Linked DNA regions of Candidatus Minimicrobia sp. QA0096. The protein of the gene in region 1 interacts with the protein of each later gene in a pairwise test. Links are inferred from orthologs where the notes say so. Each region holds a gene or a part of one and is shown on either strand. Other genes may lie near its edges. The genes, in order: AACH20_RS02190 and groL.

Region 1 (7,633 bases):
ACCTTGAATTGCGGCACCAACAGCCACAACCTCATCTGGGTTCACGCCTTGCATTGGATCTTTTCCAAAGAAATTCTTTACGCGCTCGACCACAGCTGGCATACGAGTCATTCCACCAACCATAACTACATTGTTAATATCGGACTTAGAAAGCTTGGCGTCCTTCAAAGCCTTTTCTACTGGACCATCCAAGCGATCCAATAAATCCTTAACCAAATCTTCCAACTTGGCACGACTCAAGCTCATCTCAAAGTGCTTTGGACCGTCAGCATCGGCGGTAATAAATGGAATGTTGACTTCATATTCCGTAACCGTCGACAATTCTTTCTTTGCCTTTTCAGCCTCATCCTTCAGGCGTTGCATCGCTGCATTATCTTTACGAAGATCAATTCCTTCCTTCGACTTGAAGTCGTCCAAGAAGTAATTGACAATAGCGTTGTCGAAATCCTCACCGCCAAGGTGTGTGTCGCCATTAGTTGCTTTAACCTCAAATACACCGTCGCCTAGCTCCAGCACCGACACGTCAAACGTACCGCCACCAAGGTCGAATACTACGATAGTTTCGTCGTTTTTACCCTTTTCTAGGCCGTACGCCAAAGCTGCAGCTGTTGGTTCGTTGATAATACGCTTAACTTCCAATCCAGCAATTTTACCAGCATCCTTAGTCGCTTGGCGCTGTGAATCGTCAAAGTACGCTGGCACCGTAATCACCGCTTCCGTTACTTTTTCACCCAAGAAAGCCTCGGCGTCAGCCTTGATTTTACTAAGAATCATTGCTGAAACTTCTTCTGGCGTGTATTCCTTATCGCCCATTTCGACTGCCACACCAGTACCTTTTTTAACAATCTTGTACGGCATGATATCCAAGTCTTTTTGCACTTCCTTATCGTCAAACTTACGACCAATCAAACGCTTAACGCCGTAAATCGTGTTTTTTGGGTTTGTTACACGCTGACGCTGAGCAACTTGACCGACAAGTCGTTCGCCCTTTTTATTGACCGCAACTACAGACGGTGTAGTACGATTGCCTTCAGCATTAGAAATAACCTCTGGTTTTCCAGCTAACATATACGCAAATGCGCTGTTGGTTGTACCAAGGTCAATACCAATAATTTTACCCATATGATTCCCCTTTCTGCTATGATCACATCTGGTCTATATCTTATATTCATTCTAGCACTCTTTCGTGGCGAGTGCCAACTATCTCAGTATAAATAATTAGCACTCTCATGTCAAGAGTGCTAATCGCTATTTTTTCGCAATCACATTACTTACGAGCAACTTTTACCATTGCGTCGCGAATAACTGAGCCGTTCAAAGTATAACCAGCGCGAAGCTCCTCGACAATAACTTCCTTATCGCCATCCGTCGATTCGTCAAATTGAACAGCCTGATGAAATTCAGGATTAAATAGAGTGCCAGGTTTGGCGTCAATTTTCTCCAAACCAATCTCCTTCAATTGCTTGTCAAGTTGCTTGCTCAGACCAGCCACGCCCTTAACCCACGCATTATCTTGAATCTCCTCTGGGACGTTGGCAACAGCCCGCTCAATCGTATCAACAACTGGCAATAATTTCATCACCGACTTAGTTTGACCCAACTCGTGCGCTGATTGCTTTTCTGCATCCACGCGCTTACGATAATTCTCAAAATCCGCTCGAGTTCGCTGCAGATCCGACGTCAGCTCAGCAATTTCTTTCTCTAAATCTTCAGCTTTTTTATTCTTCGTCATTTTTCCTCCTTTTAGCCACTACAAGACTTCTTCCAGCATCGCGCCCGTACGACGCACCAGCTCCATCGTTCGACGATAATTTTGTCGCGTCGGACCAATCACACCGATGTAATTATCGCCACCAGACGATGACTTAAATTTACTTATAATCAACGTAGCTCCACTACTTTTACCAATTGGGTTTTCGCTACCAATAAACACATTTAGCGGTTCGTCCGGTGCCGCTTCGCGCAGCCACGGTTCGATATTGTCAATCAATTTAGCAACCGCCTGAACGTGATCGCCATCACCAAACTCTGGTTGACTAAAGAGCTGAGTCATTCCGTTCATATATAAACTCGAACCAAACGACGCAAAACCAAAATTGCCAGTCATTTCCACCAAACCATCAACTGCTCGACGAATCGCTTTGTCTGAAGTATCAACATTTGAATTGACGTGCGCCTCAATTGCCTTCGTGCTGCTATCAATACCGCTCGGCAATTCCGTCATTTGCGCCGCCGTGATTCCATTGACATAAAAACGATATCCCTTATCTGTCGGAATTCGACCTGCGCTCGTGTGAGGCGCCTCAATAAATCCCATCTCCTCAAGTTTTGCCATTTCACTGCGAATCGTGGCGCTACTCACACCAAACAGTTTGGCTAGCGTTACACTACCAACTGGCGCCGCAATTTCAGCGTACTGTTCGATAATAGCGACAAGGATTGCTTGTTGACGTTCGGTCATAGTCCAATTATATCGCAAATCTAGCACTCATACAAGCAGAGTGCCAAGCCTTATCGTCTTTCCGTAAAGTAGCGCGCTGCATCTGAAGAGAACAACATCATGATCATAATATGCACGCCAATTGAGATCAAAAGCAGCATAATCGACGCATTAATTCGCCCAATTGTCACGGATAAAGATTCGGTGACAATAGCTAATGTCGCTACAGAAAGTAGTGAGATTCGCGCCCGGCTACTTCCTCGAAGTAGCAGTCCAACCAGCACGATTTCCGCCACGACCAACAGCACATTAAAGCCGGCCATCATCGATAACATGGTATTCGCGGCATTTATATCAATTCCGTCAATATTCGCAACCTGCACCAAAGTCGTCGGCCAACTAGAAAAGTCCACCAACATTTGCCCAATTGTGAATAACGACGCCAGAATCATTAATCCGCCGCCAATTAAAATCTGCGGTGGTCGGCGACTCCAAAGCTCTTCCAGTAAAGTTTCGTGATTTCGCGGATGACGATCATAAATTGTGCCATCCATAATCACCCCGAGCCGCGTTGAAGCCGTGACATTATCGTCAGCCTTTATTCGACCAACTCCCAAAATTGGCAAATCGCCATCAGTGCGGATAGAATCTCCAAGACCATTGCGCGAATGATAGCCCGTTGAAAAATCCTTTAATATCGTCACTCTAACATTTTTATTGTTACTTTTAACCGACTCAATGATATAATCTCGTTCAATATCAATATTCTCGTCAATTTTATGCGTGAACTGGAAAGTAAACAAAGAAAAGCCAACGCTCTTATCGTATGTACCAGCCGCCAACCAATCAACTCGATGACCGCCAGGAAGAAGCCAGCCAGTTGGGCATCGCCAAAACCTAACATGATGACGACGCCTTGGATTGCCGTCAACTTCCTGCTGATAAGCAAAGTCCTGCCGTCTACCAAACAAAAATGCGGGCGACACCGGTGCATTTGGATAACTACGACCACTCAGCACCGTAAGCACCATTTTCCAAGCCGACCTTGGAGTTATGTCATCCGCCAAAACCCAGCCAGCCTCAGTCATTGCCTTATGGAGCTTTTCTTCTGAACCACGCACGCTCAAATTGACAGGGTCGCTTAATACTCCGTCCGCCGTTCGCGTCCTGCCAATAAAATAATTCGGTACGTACATATTGCTCAAAATTCGATGAAGCCTAGGCAACGCCAAATATGCCACAATTATCCACACAACAAAGAACAAGCCAACCAGCCACCAGCCGCCCGTCGCCCAACCTTCTCTAAGTACCAACCATGCCAACCAAAACGATGCCAGACCTGCAAAGATAAAAAAGGATTGGTCTAACAATGTAGTCAAGGTCTTCGAGGAGCGATCTTGCCTGGCTGCTATTTTTTTTGGAGTTTTTACTGAACTCATAGATTAATTATATCATTGAGGAGATTTCGAGCTATCAAACGCGCCTCGTCATCTTGACGCTTAAACACGTCGCCGCGCAAAATAATTTCCTCAGTCACTCGAATTGCTCGCTCCAAATCGTCATTGATAATCACGTGATAATACGGAACTTCAAGCGCGTAAGCCAACTCTTTTATCGCCGAGGCGTGACGCTTTGGCCACTCCGCTTGAAAATCTTCTTCGGTTGCGTAACGCTTTTTTAATCGCTCAATCCAAGTTTGGCTATTTGGCGGCACAATGAAAATCGCAATGCTATCTGGCGCCAGTCGCTCATATTCCTCCACGCCCTGAACGTCAATGTCAGTAATTGCCACGCGGTTCTGGTCATGCGCTAATTTCAACTCAGCCACCGACGTCCCATAAACTGTACCGTGAACAAACTTCGCCTCGATAAATTCATTATTTTGTAGCATATTTTCGGCAGTTCGCGAATCAATAAAGTGATAATCAATTCCATCTTGCTCGGCGCATCCGTTATTTGTGCGTGGCGAACGCGTAGTATGAGAAACGATATCGCGAAACCCTGGCGACTTCAATAATTGTTTTTTTATCGTGTCTTTGCCCGCACCAGAAATTCCCGCGAGCAGCGCAATTTTCGTACTTTTAACCAACTCAATTGTTGATTCAGTTGGCTGATAATTTGTAATAAGATCTTCAATACTTGGCATAATATCTACCTATAATAACTCATCAAGTACAGATTGCCAATTGGGAAATTCAGAACTTCCAAAACGAATAAGCCGACCAGAAAACTCGCCCGCATCATTCGCCGTCCGATCGTCAATCAAAATATCGCCTCGACTCAAATTCTTTGCTGACGAAAAAATAACCTTACGAAAGAAAATATTATCCGAACCTTCGCCACCAAAATACTTTTTCACCCACGCCAACTTATCTCCCAAAGCCGTCGGATTTTCCCACGGAGAAGAAGATAAAATGTATAAATCGTATTTGTCTTTCAGGGCGTAAACCGCCTCGATAGCTCCAGGCACGGGTTCCATTAAAGAAAAAATTCCTGGAATATTATCGTGATGACCAGCAAACTCATCAATCAACTCGGGCGATATTTTTGTTAAAGCAGATTTGAAATCCGCCAAAACGCCATCCATATCAATATAAACAATGAGTTTTTTCATAGTTAATCCCTTTTTAGCATCACCATAAATGCTTCGCTCGGTATGTCAACTTTACCAAAGCGCTTCATTCGTTTTTTACCGCGCGCTTGCTTGGCGAGAAGCTTCTTTTTACGACTGACATCGCCGCCGTAAAGATAGCCCGTAACGTCTTTTCGATAAGCGCCGATATTTTCCCTGGCAATAAACTTACCGCCAATTGCCGCTTGCAATGAAACTTCAAAACTCTGGCGCGGCACGACTTCTTTCAACTTCTTAACAATCTCGCGCCCCAAATGCTGCGATTCCGACCGATGGCACATTACGCTCAACGAATCAACCATTTCGCCCGCCACATAAAAATCGACACGCACCAAATCTTCCACTTGATAATCCGCCAACTCATAATTAAACGAACCGTAGCCGCTGGTAATAGATTTCAATTGGTCATAAAAATCCGTCAACAAATTCGCAAGTGGCGCCGCGAATGAAATCAGCGCCCGCTCGTCAATGTAACTCAGGTTTTTCTGGCGGCCACGCTTGCTCACAATCAACTGAATCACCGCACCGATGTAATCCTGCGACACAACAATTTCACCGTCAATCCACGGCTCGCGAATCTCTTTTATCTGCGCTGGGTCGGGCAATTCGCTGGCGGATTTAATATCCAGCTCCTCGCCATTCGTCAAACTAACTTGATAATCAGTACTCGGATTGGTCACAATCAAATCCAAATTATATTCACGCTCTAGTCGCTCGCGAATGATGTCCATATGAAGCAGACCCAAAAATCCAATTCGCACACCATAGCCCAGAACCGGCGAATTTTCCGGCTCGAATTGCAGCGCCGAATCGCTGAGGCTCAACTTTTCAATTGCCTCTTTCAGGTCATTATAGTCTTCATTGGACACTGGGAAAAACCCCGCATAAACGAAGGGCTTGACTTCTTTGTAGCCGGGTAGAGGGTGGACGGTAATTTTTTTGGTCATAACTATTTGTTATTATATCAGCTCAATGTTTTTATATAAACGCACAGTAAATCGCTCCTTGCATGCCTACTTATTCTCAGCAAATTATTCCTTACACACTGAGGTCTAACCTATAACTGCTCAAAAATCTTATGAGCTTGATTCTTGCCAATAGCCTGAACCAGTTCAGCGTAACTCATCCACCGACCGTGCTTAGCTTTGTCGCGACGATAGTCCTTCTCATCGGTAATATCGCCCTTAACTATTGCATCAACATTACGCCAAGCAATCCAAGGCATGTTATCGCTCAAAAAGCTATAATCTAGATGAACATAATTTTCGTTGATCAGTTTATAGTCTGACGATGAAAATCCGCGCGCATACAACTCGCGGAGAATAACGTCTGCTAGTTCAGCAAAGTTGTCAGCAGTGACACACAAAAAGTCATCGTATTCTTCACCAAGTTCGTATGATCGTCCATTCATAAAAACACAATACAAATCATCGTCGACAATTTTCTCATCCAACCACACACGACGATCGCGTGTTATCGGAATTACGCGACATCTAATCTTCTCTGTAAAGTTTTTGAAGTTACTCATAATTGCCAACAACAGATATATCAATACCTATTTCGTGCATTTTATTACATCTGCGCTTTTCAATACAGTATATACTATTTCCACTGTCGCGTCTGGTTGATCTTGTGCTTCTCAAAATACACTTCCGCCAAATTGACGTCAAACCGATTTGCCAATTCCATCAAATAGTTCAGTACGTCCGCAAACTCCTCGCGCAGATTGTCGTGGTTATCAGGTCTTTTTTCTCCCTTAAATCCTGTCTCTTTGCGAATCGCCTTCGCCAGCTCGCCAACTTCCTCGGCTAACAATAAGAATACTTCAGTGACAGAATTTTTATCCCAACCTTTCTCCTTACAAGTTTGATCGAGGTGTTTTTGTAATTCAGTTAAGCTTATTGTTTGTGGATTCATGGTTTTTCCTTCTTTAATCTTAATTAACTTACACTTGATGAAATATAAACATAGCAGGAAGCAAGAATCTGCTCGCTATCCAATCCTATTTTTAATTACTATTATACTCTGATTTATCAAACAATATATCACTTTGGTTAAATATTTTTTCCTGTGATAGTCCAAAATCTCTACCAGCAACTTTTTTATGAAGTTGCTGGTTTTGTTTATATAACTTTTATAAAGAAGTAATAAAAGTTAAACCGCCTAATATCACTCCCGCTGCATTGGGAATGATGAGGATCCAGTCTTTTTTAGGTTCTTTTGTCCAACCATAGATTACCCAAATTAAACAAGAAACTGCTGCGAATAGTGGTTGGAATGGTTGAGCTTTTTCTCCTTGTAGGTTAGCGATAATTTGTGGAATATATGCAATAAAGACAAGGATCCCAATAAAAGCTCCAATAGATCCGACAAAGCGATTAATTTTTTGTTTAGACATATAATACCTCATGAGGTTTTATTATATTATAAAGGAAAAGATGCTGTCAATAATTTTGTGTAAACACTCTAGTAGAGTCTTCAAACAAAGTAACTAAGTAACGTTCCAGAGCCTCCTCGTTAGGAAAAAGAACCTTCTATTTCGTTTGACGTTTGATTTCTTT
Region 2 (7,731 bases), 130 kb from region 1 along the record:
AGCCATCCCGAATCTACTGACCGAATCCGACAACACGACGACAGTCAACACATTGACTGAAACGGACGCCAGGGATATAGAAAAAATTGCCAATACAAAAGCTGCGCCAATTGCATTTCTGCACGCCGAACTGCGCGCCCGCGAAGGTAAAGTCGATATCCAAAACGCCGCGTTAATCGGCAGTACGGAATCGCTAAAAGACGTCGCTAATTTGCAAATTGCTACTGGGCAATTTATTAACGACATCGGCGGAGTTGTCGTCGGTCAGCAATTGTCGGTCGATTTGTTCGGCACCGAAAGATCCATCGGAAACGTTATTTACATCCGAAATCAACCATTGACCGTTGTTGGCGTGTTGAAGAATATTGAAAATCAAGCCAGTTATTTGGACGTGAATTTTAATAACGCCGCCATTATTCCATTGTCTGTGATTAAAAAATTCACCCAAGGAACGCCGCAGATTCAGCAAATCATCGTAACTACCAAAGATTATAAAAATCTCAATTCAGTCATAAAATCGGCTGACGATATTTTGAAGAAGAATCATGATAGTGATAAGAATTATCGAATCGTTTCCGGTGAAGAGATAAACGAAAAGAAGTCTAATGTCGCGAGGTTTCTCTCGATAATCTTAACTGTCATCGGTATTATTTCTCTGTTAATCGGTGGAATAGGCGTTATGAACGTGATGCTTGTCAATGTCGCCGAGCGCCAGCGTGAAGTCGGCGTCAGACGAGCCGTCGGCGCCACAGGCTGGGATATCATCAATCAATTCTTAATCGAGGCAGCGATCATCGGATTCCTCGGCGGAATATTGGGCTATGGATTAGGCTTGGTGGGAGCTTATATTGCCAGCTTATATTTACCTCTCACACCTTATATTTATTGGCAAACAGCCGTCTTATCAATTGGACTATCAATAATCATCGGCGTAATTTCTGGCGTATATCCAGCAGCCCGCGCCACCAGACGCGACCCAATCGAATCTCTACGATATTAAATTAACTAAGTTCCGCTTTCAATTTTTCAATCAACTGAACTGGACCAGGATTGACTCCATTGAGAATGGCTGTGTAAATACTAGCCGCGTCAGCCAGCACCAAACCCCACAGTAATTGTTCCATAAGCGTCTTTCCTCGAAGTTCCAGTACGTGCGCTTTTGGTCGCTTGCCACTTAACAGTCGGTCGCTCAGCTCCATTCGCTCGCGGATTCTGTCCCGCTCCAAATTGCTACGAATATCAAAAACCGTAAACGGCTTTTCTACTGGATGCGACGACCAGCCGATAAACTCGTTATGATTAAATTCTGGATATTGATTCGAGAACGCCAAATTCTTCGCCGATTCATTCCAGCTGATCTTCCATTTATACGCCAGCGGCCAAGTCAGTTCACCGCCAAAAACAACCAACGTCTTGCCAATTGTTAATTTCGCAATCTGCTTCGCCAAATTATCAGCTTCTGGCGTTTTGGCTGTCCAATTAGATATCTCGCCCGCCAACCAATCAGCGCTATTTTTCACCTGATCGTACAAATCATTATCAATCACCCAAAAATGTTGTAATAGTTTCAATAATCCTCGCAAATGGTAAACCGTCGACATTCGTGGCTGCGCGCCAGCTGGAACTTGAGCGTAAGTTACATTGTCATTTTTCGCTCGCTCAATCAACGCTCCACCAATCGACATAGCCGCCAGACATGCCTTCTTTTCCAATGCTTGCTGATAGCAACTCAGAGTTTCCTCGGTATTGCCCGAATGACTAACCGCAATAACCAACGTTTCCTCGCTCACGAACCCCGGCAAATCATAGCCCTTCACCACTTCAAGTGGAATATGCAACCAGCCCGCGGTCAAAACTCGAACCATATCAGCCGCTAAAGCCGAACCGCCCATTCCCGCGATCACAATATTCTTGAAATCTCGACGCTGGTTCGCGCCTTCGTGGATCGACACCTCATATCGAGCTTGTTCTGGGATATTCAAAACGCCGCTCAAAACGTCGCCTGGATCATATTGTTTTATCACATTCATATCATCTAACATCTTGCGCTCCTTTGTTAACTCATGTTATAGTGTAACATATATAAGCTTAAACAATTTAATATATAAGGTGGGTTATAATGGATTCTCAAGCTAATCAATCATTCAGTGACGACCAAGAACTGGCTAAGGTATTAGCTGGCGTATCACAAAATACAGACAATAATTTACAGTTCGAAGAAACAAATGCTACAGCTTCACCTGTAATTAATCCTGCAACCATCTCACCGGATCCTGTCGCTACGGATCAAAACGATGAGCCTGCTATTGATGATATAGCGAAGCCTGCCGCTCCAGAGTCAGTTATGCCAACTCCAACAGTCAGCACACCAGCTCCAGCTGCAGCCGCAGATCCTACGCTTGATACGATTAAGCAAACTGCCTTGAACGAGTTGCGTCCATTAGTCGACAAGCTAGATGTTTCTCCAGAGGAAAAGTTTGACACTTACCTATTACTTCTTCGTTCTACGGACGATAAAACTCTGATCGCACCAGCACACGACGCTGCTGTAGCTATTGTCGATGAAGCTCGCCGCGCACAGGCTCTACTGGATATCATTAAAGAAATCGACTACTTATCAAATCCTCGATAGTCCATTCCTCCAAAATAAAAACCCGCCATTTTCGGCGGGATTTTTATTGCTCGGGGCAGATTTACATCATACCCATTCCCGGCATACCGCCAGGAGCAGCTGCAACCTCAGCCTCTGGAATATCAACCACCAAAGCGCCCATAGTTGCCGCAGTTGATGCAATTGATACTGCGTTTTGAACAGCTTCTTTAGTCACACGAGCTGGATCAATAACACCAGCCTTCTTCACGTCAATCAGACCGTCTTCTGGCTTCATAACGTTAACGCCGAATCCAGGTTTGCCAGATTCAACTTGAGCAAGCAGTGCATCAGCATTCAACCCGGCGTTTTTCATAATCTGCAAGAACGGTTGCTTCAGAGCGTCTTTCAAGATCTGTCGACCGACCGACAAACTATCTGCGCCGCTAACTTTTAGATTGCCAGCCAAATTGACCAAAGTTACGCCACCACCAGCAACAATTCCCTCAGCCAAAGCCGCCTTAGTAGCCGCCACGGCGTCATCAACGCGGAATTTCTTTTCGTCAATTTCAGTCTCAGTCGCGCCACCAACCTTAATAACCGCAACCTTGCCAGATAATGCCGCGGCACGCTTGTCGAATTGTTCTTTTTCATACTCACTTGAAGCATTTTCTGAAAGCGATTTAATCTCAGCAATTCGCTCCTTCACGCCTGAAGGCTTGCCCGCGCCTTCGATAATTGTCGTTTCGTCTTTACCAACAATCACCTTGCGCGCCGAACCCAAAACTTCCAAGCCAGCGTTTTCGAATGTCAATCCGTGATCTTCAGAAATCACAATCGCGCCAGTCAGCACAGCGATATCACGAAGAACATCTTTACGACGATCACCGAAACTTGGCGCCTTAACAGCTACGGTATTGAATACGCCCTTCAATTTGTTCAAGACCAAAATGCTCAAAGCTTCGCCTTCAACTTCATCAGCAATCAGAACAACGTCCTTTTTACCGCTTTGTGCCAATTTTTCCAACATTGGCAAGAATTCTTGTACACTAGAAATCTTCTTATCGGTAATCAAAATCGCTGGCTTTTCGTACACAGCCTCCTGACGACCCGCATCAGTAACAAAGAACGGACTCACCCAACCCTTGTCCAAGCTAAAACCTTCGACAACTTCAGCTTCCAGCTCCAAGCCTTGACCAGCCTCAACAGTAACTACGCCGTCTTTGCCAACTTTCTCGATTACGCCAGCAATCAATTTACCAATTTCTGCATCACCCGCCGAAATCGTAGCAACTTCAGCCACGCGATCAGACTTGCCTTCAATCGGCTCAGCCAATTTGTTCAATTCTTTAACAATTTCCGCGCCAGCTTGCTCGATACCTTTCCTAAGTTCCATCGGATTATGTCCAGCCGCAATCAATCGATTTGCCTCTTTCAAAATCGAGTACGTCAACACCGTTACAGTCGTTGTGCCGTCGCCTGCTTGCTTGTTCAAGTTCTTAGCGGCCTGTTTGATTAAATCGGCACCGACTTTATAGCCCAGCGTTTCGTCATCATTTTCTGGCAATTCAATTCCTTCAGCCACAGTTACGCCGTCATGAGTAACAGTTGGTCCACCAAAACCCTTCGCAATCACAACATTGCGACCCTTTGGACCGTAAGTTACCTTAACTGCGTCGTATAGTGACTTAGCGCCGCCAAGCACGCGATTTCGCGCATCGTCATCATAAAAAACTTTTTTTGCCATAATTAAACTCCCCTTTTTATCCAACAACCGTTGCTAAAATATCTTCTTCGCGAACAACCAAATATTCCGTGCCGTCAATTTTCAAATCCGTAGTCGAATATTCCTTATAGACAATTCGATCACCGACTTTGACGTTCTTCACATCGCCGCCAACTGCTTTAACTTCCGCAACTACTGGCTTTTCTTTAGCGTTATCAGGCAAGTAAATTCCGCTCGCTGTCTGAGTCTTTGCTTCTTCACGCACCGCTACAACACGGTCGCCAAGAGGCTTAATAGGTGTACTCACGTTATCCTCCATTTCGTTAACAATACATTTATTGTAGCGCAACAAATTAGCACTCGTCAAGTGTGAGTGCTAATTATTTTGTCTTTTACAATCTTCTTCTCTGACCATCTCTTCAAGAACACCCTTATAATATGAAATCTTTCCTCTAATAACACGCTTCTTAGGAATTAAGCCATCTTCATCATAGCCAAAGTCACCAGCCTTGTGATTAAAGCCAGACCAGATAGCACGGTAGTCCATGCAATACTTATCATTATTAGCCTTACGTGCTGCGGTTTTCGTTGATTTTATATCAAAACCAAATACATATATATTACCGTCTCTTACATATTCAACCAAAATATCAGTCCCAGCAAGGTCGCCTTCAACGCTAGATGTATAAACAGCTTGTACTCCCTCAACCTCATTTAGGGCCATCTCAGCGGCGATTTCATGGCGCATACCATTAATTACATAATTTAAAAATCTATGCGCATTTTTAACCTCTTTATCACTATAATCAAGATGATTCATAGCATTTTCAATATCCGATATAAGCTCTGACTTACGAGTGTATTGTCCTTCGCTGATAATAGTCCGCAGAATTTTATTAAAGGCTACGACCGTCTCTTTTTCTTTTATCTTATTATTACGTTCATAAAATGCCCCGTTCCTATAAGACTCGAGATTCTCCTCCGATCGAATCCAATAAGGCATGATCTGTATCAACTCCAGCACTCTATCTTTCGGCATTTTGTCTGTGTCGCTTCTTTCTCTTAAAGTATCATCCGCCACACCTGACGCGACATATCTATCCACTAATCGATATGAACTTTCCGGATTAAAATCTCTGGTTGCAGCTCGCCCTATTCCTAATACAATTTCACGCAGTCTTTCTTGGTATTCGGAAGATTCAACAATCCCCCAAGCAATCTCAGCTACTCCTGATTCTCTAGCAATCTCCATACAATGGTTGCTATAATACCATAAAATCATTAAAGAGGCAACCTCACACCCTTCTCCCTACTGTTCCTCAATCTGTTATAATAACTCCATGCAATTATTCAAACATCTCTTAGAAACAATTCTCGGCTCTTATGTAAAAAAATATCTTAAATCTCATCCTGACACTAAACTAATTGCTGTAGTCGGCAGCGTTGGTAAAACTAGCGTAAAATCAGCAACCGCCACTGTTCTATCAGAAAAATTCACCGTGCGCCATAGTCGTGGCAATTTGAACACAACCTTAAGTGCGCCGCTGGAAATCTTAGGCGTAGACGGGCCAAAAAACGCCAAATCTCCCCTAGCCTGGCTAAAAGTCTTCTCCGCAGCACACGCCAGCATAAAAAACCCCGAATCTCCAGATATAATTATTCAAGAATGTGGTATTGATTGCCCTGGTGAAATGGCTACTTTTATGCGCTATATCCAGCCCGACATTGCCATAATTACCTCTGTTGCACCTGAACATATGGAGTTTTTCAAAAATATGGATACGGTAGCTCATGAGGAACTGTCCATTAGCCAGGTCGCTAAAAAAACCATCTTCAACCTTCACGATATCGATGAAAAATATCATAATCTCATAGTTGGAAATCGCGTAAGTTACGGCGATGGATCCGCTGATGTTTTCCTGGAAATTAAAAAGACTACAGATACTGGCTGTATTGTCAATTTAAGACACTCCGAAAAAACTTCTCAGGATATAAATATTTCTGTATTGGGCAAACACAACATCCGCTCAATCACTGGCGCGGCGGCGGCGGGATTGGCTTGCGGAATGAATATTGAAGAAGTTGCATCGGCTTTAACAAAAATCAGACCAGTTTCAGGCAGAATGAATATTTTACGTGGCATACGCGGTTGCACATTACTGGACGACACTTACAACGCCAGCCCTATTGCCATGGAAAATTCGCTAAAAACACTCTATTCCATCTCCGCCGATCACAAGATTGCCGTATTGGGAGATATGAATGAACTGGGCGAAACATCCGAATCGGAGCATAAAAAAATCGGTGAAATTTGCGACCCTAAACAGCTAGAATCGCTCATCACTGTCGGTAAAATGGCTAAGAAACACCTCGCGCCAATCGCTGAAAAAAATGGCTGTAAAGTAATTTCTTTTGACACGGCGCTTGAAGCTGGAGAATTCCTGAAAAATAGCGACATTAAAGATACGACAATTCTATTCAAAGGCTCACAGGGCGGCATTTACCTTGAAGACGCCGTGAAAGAATTGCTGCTCGACCCAAGCGATGTAGAAAAATTAGTTCGCCAATCACAAAGCTGGAAACAGATTAAAGCGAAATTTTACGACTCTTTTTCTCAATCTCAGAAATAATTTCCTGAACGACTTTCTTGTCGTTCCACGGAATTCGCTTGCCATTCACAATTCGGTACTGCTCATGACCCATACCCGTAATCAGAACCGTATCGCCACGAACAGCCGACCTCAGAGCTTGATAAATCGCCTGTTTTCGATCAGCAATTTCCGTCATTTTATGAGCCTTTTTCGTTCGCTCAATTCCCTGACGAATCATTGCCCGAATTTCATCTGGATTTTCGTTATAGCTTTCCTCGTCAGTTAGAAAAATCCTATCTGCCAAATTAGCCGCCAGCTCGCCCATAATCGGTCGCTTTGTCTTATCTCTGTCACCACACGCACCAAACACCAAAGTTAATCGCCCCTTGGTAATTTTATGAGTGGTTTTTAGCAATTTTTCCAACGCGTCTGGCGTGTGAGCATAATCCACAATAATATCAATTCCAATCTTATTTTCTACTCGCTCGAATCGTCCAGGAATCGCTTCCAAATTCGCCACGCCCTCTTGGATATCTTCCAACTTTATCCCCAACAAATATGCCAACGACACCGCAGCCGACATATTCATCACGTTAAATTCGCCAGGCAAATTAGTCGCCAACTCCAAATGAGTTTGATGATCAATCAGCAGACTCGCCTCTGTTCCCTTTTTATATAACTTAACGTGCGTCAAGTGAGCTTCAGCTTCCGGATTCGTTCCGTAAGTCATTTTCTCGCCAGAAGCCGTAAACTTATCAAAATATTCAAACCACTCGTCATCGCGATTCAGCACGATATATTTCGGTTTTTTCTCAAACAACTTA

The links.
Region 2: the proteins of AACH20_RS02190 (region 1) and groL interact in binary tests that used the Escherichia coli proteins (3 or more experiments, as listed by UniProt). The link is inferred for Candidatus Minimicrobia sp. QA0096 from one-to-one orthologs.

The regions. Positions count from the first base shown.
Region 1 is NZ_OZ017288.1:405,912-413,544, forward strand. The notes cover bases 1-2,796. They hold AACH20_RS02190 (nucleotide exchange factor GrpE), read right to left. Parts: upstream 1,733-2,796; coding sequence 1,268-1,732; downstream 1-1,267. Other genes in these bases: dnaK (molecular chaperone DnaK), read right to left, coding at 1-1,122; AACH20_RS02195 (transcriptional regulator), read right to left, coding at 1,751-2,461; AACH20_RS02200 (LssY C-terminal domain-containing protein), read right to left, coding at 2,512-2,796. In the rest of the region: more of AACH20_RS02200, read right to left, coding at 2,797-3,879; AACH20_RS02205 (guanylate kinase), read right to left, coding at 3,876-4,586; AACH20_RS02210 (5' nucleotidase, NT5C type), read right to left, coding at 4,596-5,054; AACH20_RS02215 (GTP-binding protein LepA), read right to left, coding at 5,057-6,019; AACH20_RS02220 (hypothetical protein), read right to left, coding at 6,130-6,600; AACH20_RS02225 (dUTP diphosphatase), read right to left, coding at 6,675-6,989; AACH20_RS02230 (SemiSWEET family transporter), read right to left, coding at 7,207-7,470. UniProt on the Escherichia coli protein: Participates actively in the response to hyperosmotic and heat shock by preventing the aggregation of stress-denatured proteins, in association with DnaK and GrpE. It is the nucleotide exchange factor for DnaK and may function as a thermosensor.
Region 2 is NZ_OZ017288.1:537,689-545,419, reverse strand. The notes cover bases 2,016-4,909. They hold groL (chaperonin GroEL), read right to left. Parts: upstream 4,338-4,909; coding sequence 2,694-4,337; downstream 2,016-2,693. Other genes in these bases: AACH20_RS02900 (hypothetical protein), read right to left, coding at 4,693-4,909; AACH20_RS02905 (co-chaperone GroES), read right to left, coding at 4,354-4,623; AACH20_RS02915 (hypothetical protein), read left to right, coding at 2,120-2,632; AACH20_RS02920 (bifunctional phosphoglucose/phosphomannose isomerase), read right to left, coding at 2,016-2,042. In the rest of the region: AACH20_RS02925 (ABC transporter permease), read left to right, coding at 1-1,000; more of AACH20_RS02920, read right to left, coding at 1,002-2,015; more of AACH20_RS02900, read right to left, coding at 4,910-5,568; AACH20_RS02895 (UDP-N-acetylmuramoyl-tripeptide--D-alanyl-D-alanine ligase), read left to right, coding at 5,657-6,946; AACH20_RS02890 (UDP-N-acetylmuramoyl-L-alanyl-D-glutamate--2,6-diaminopimelate ligase), read right to left, coding at 6,903-7,731.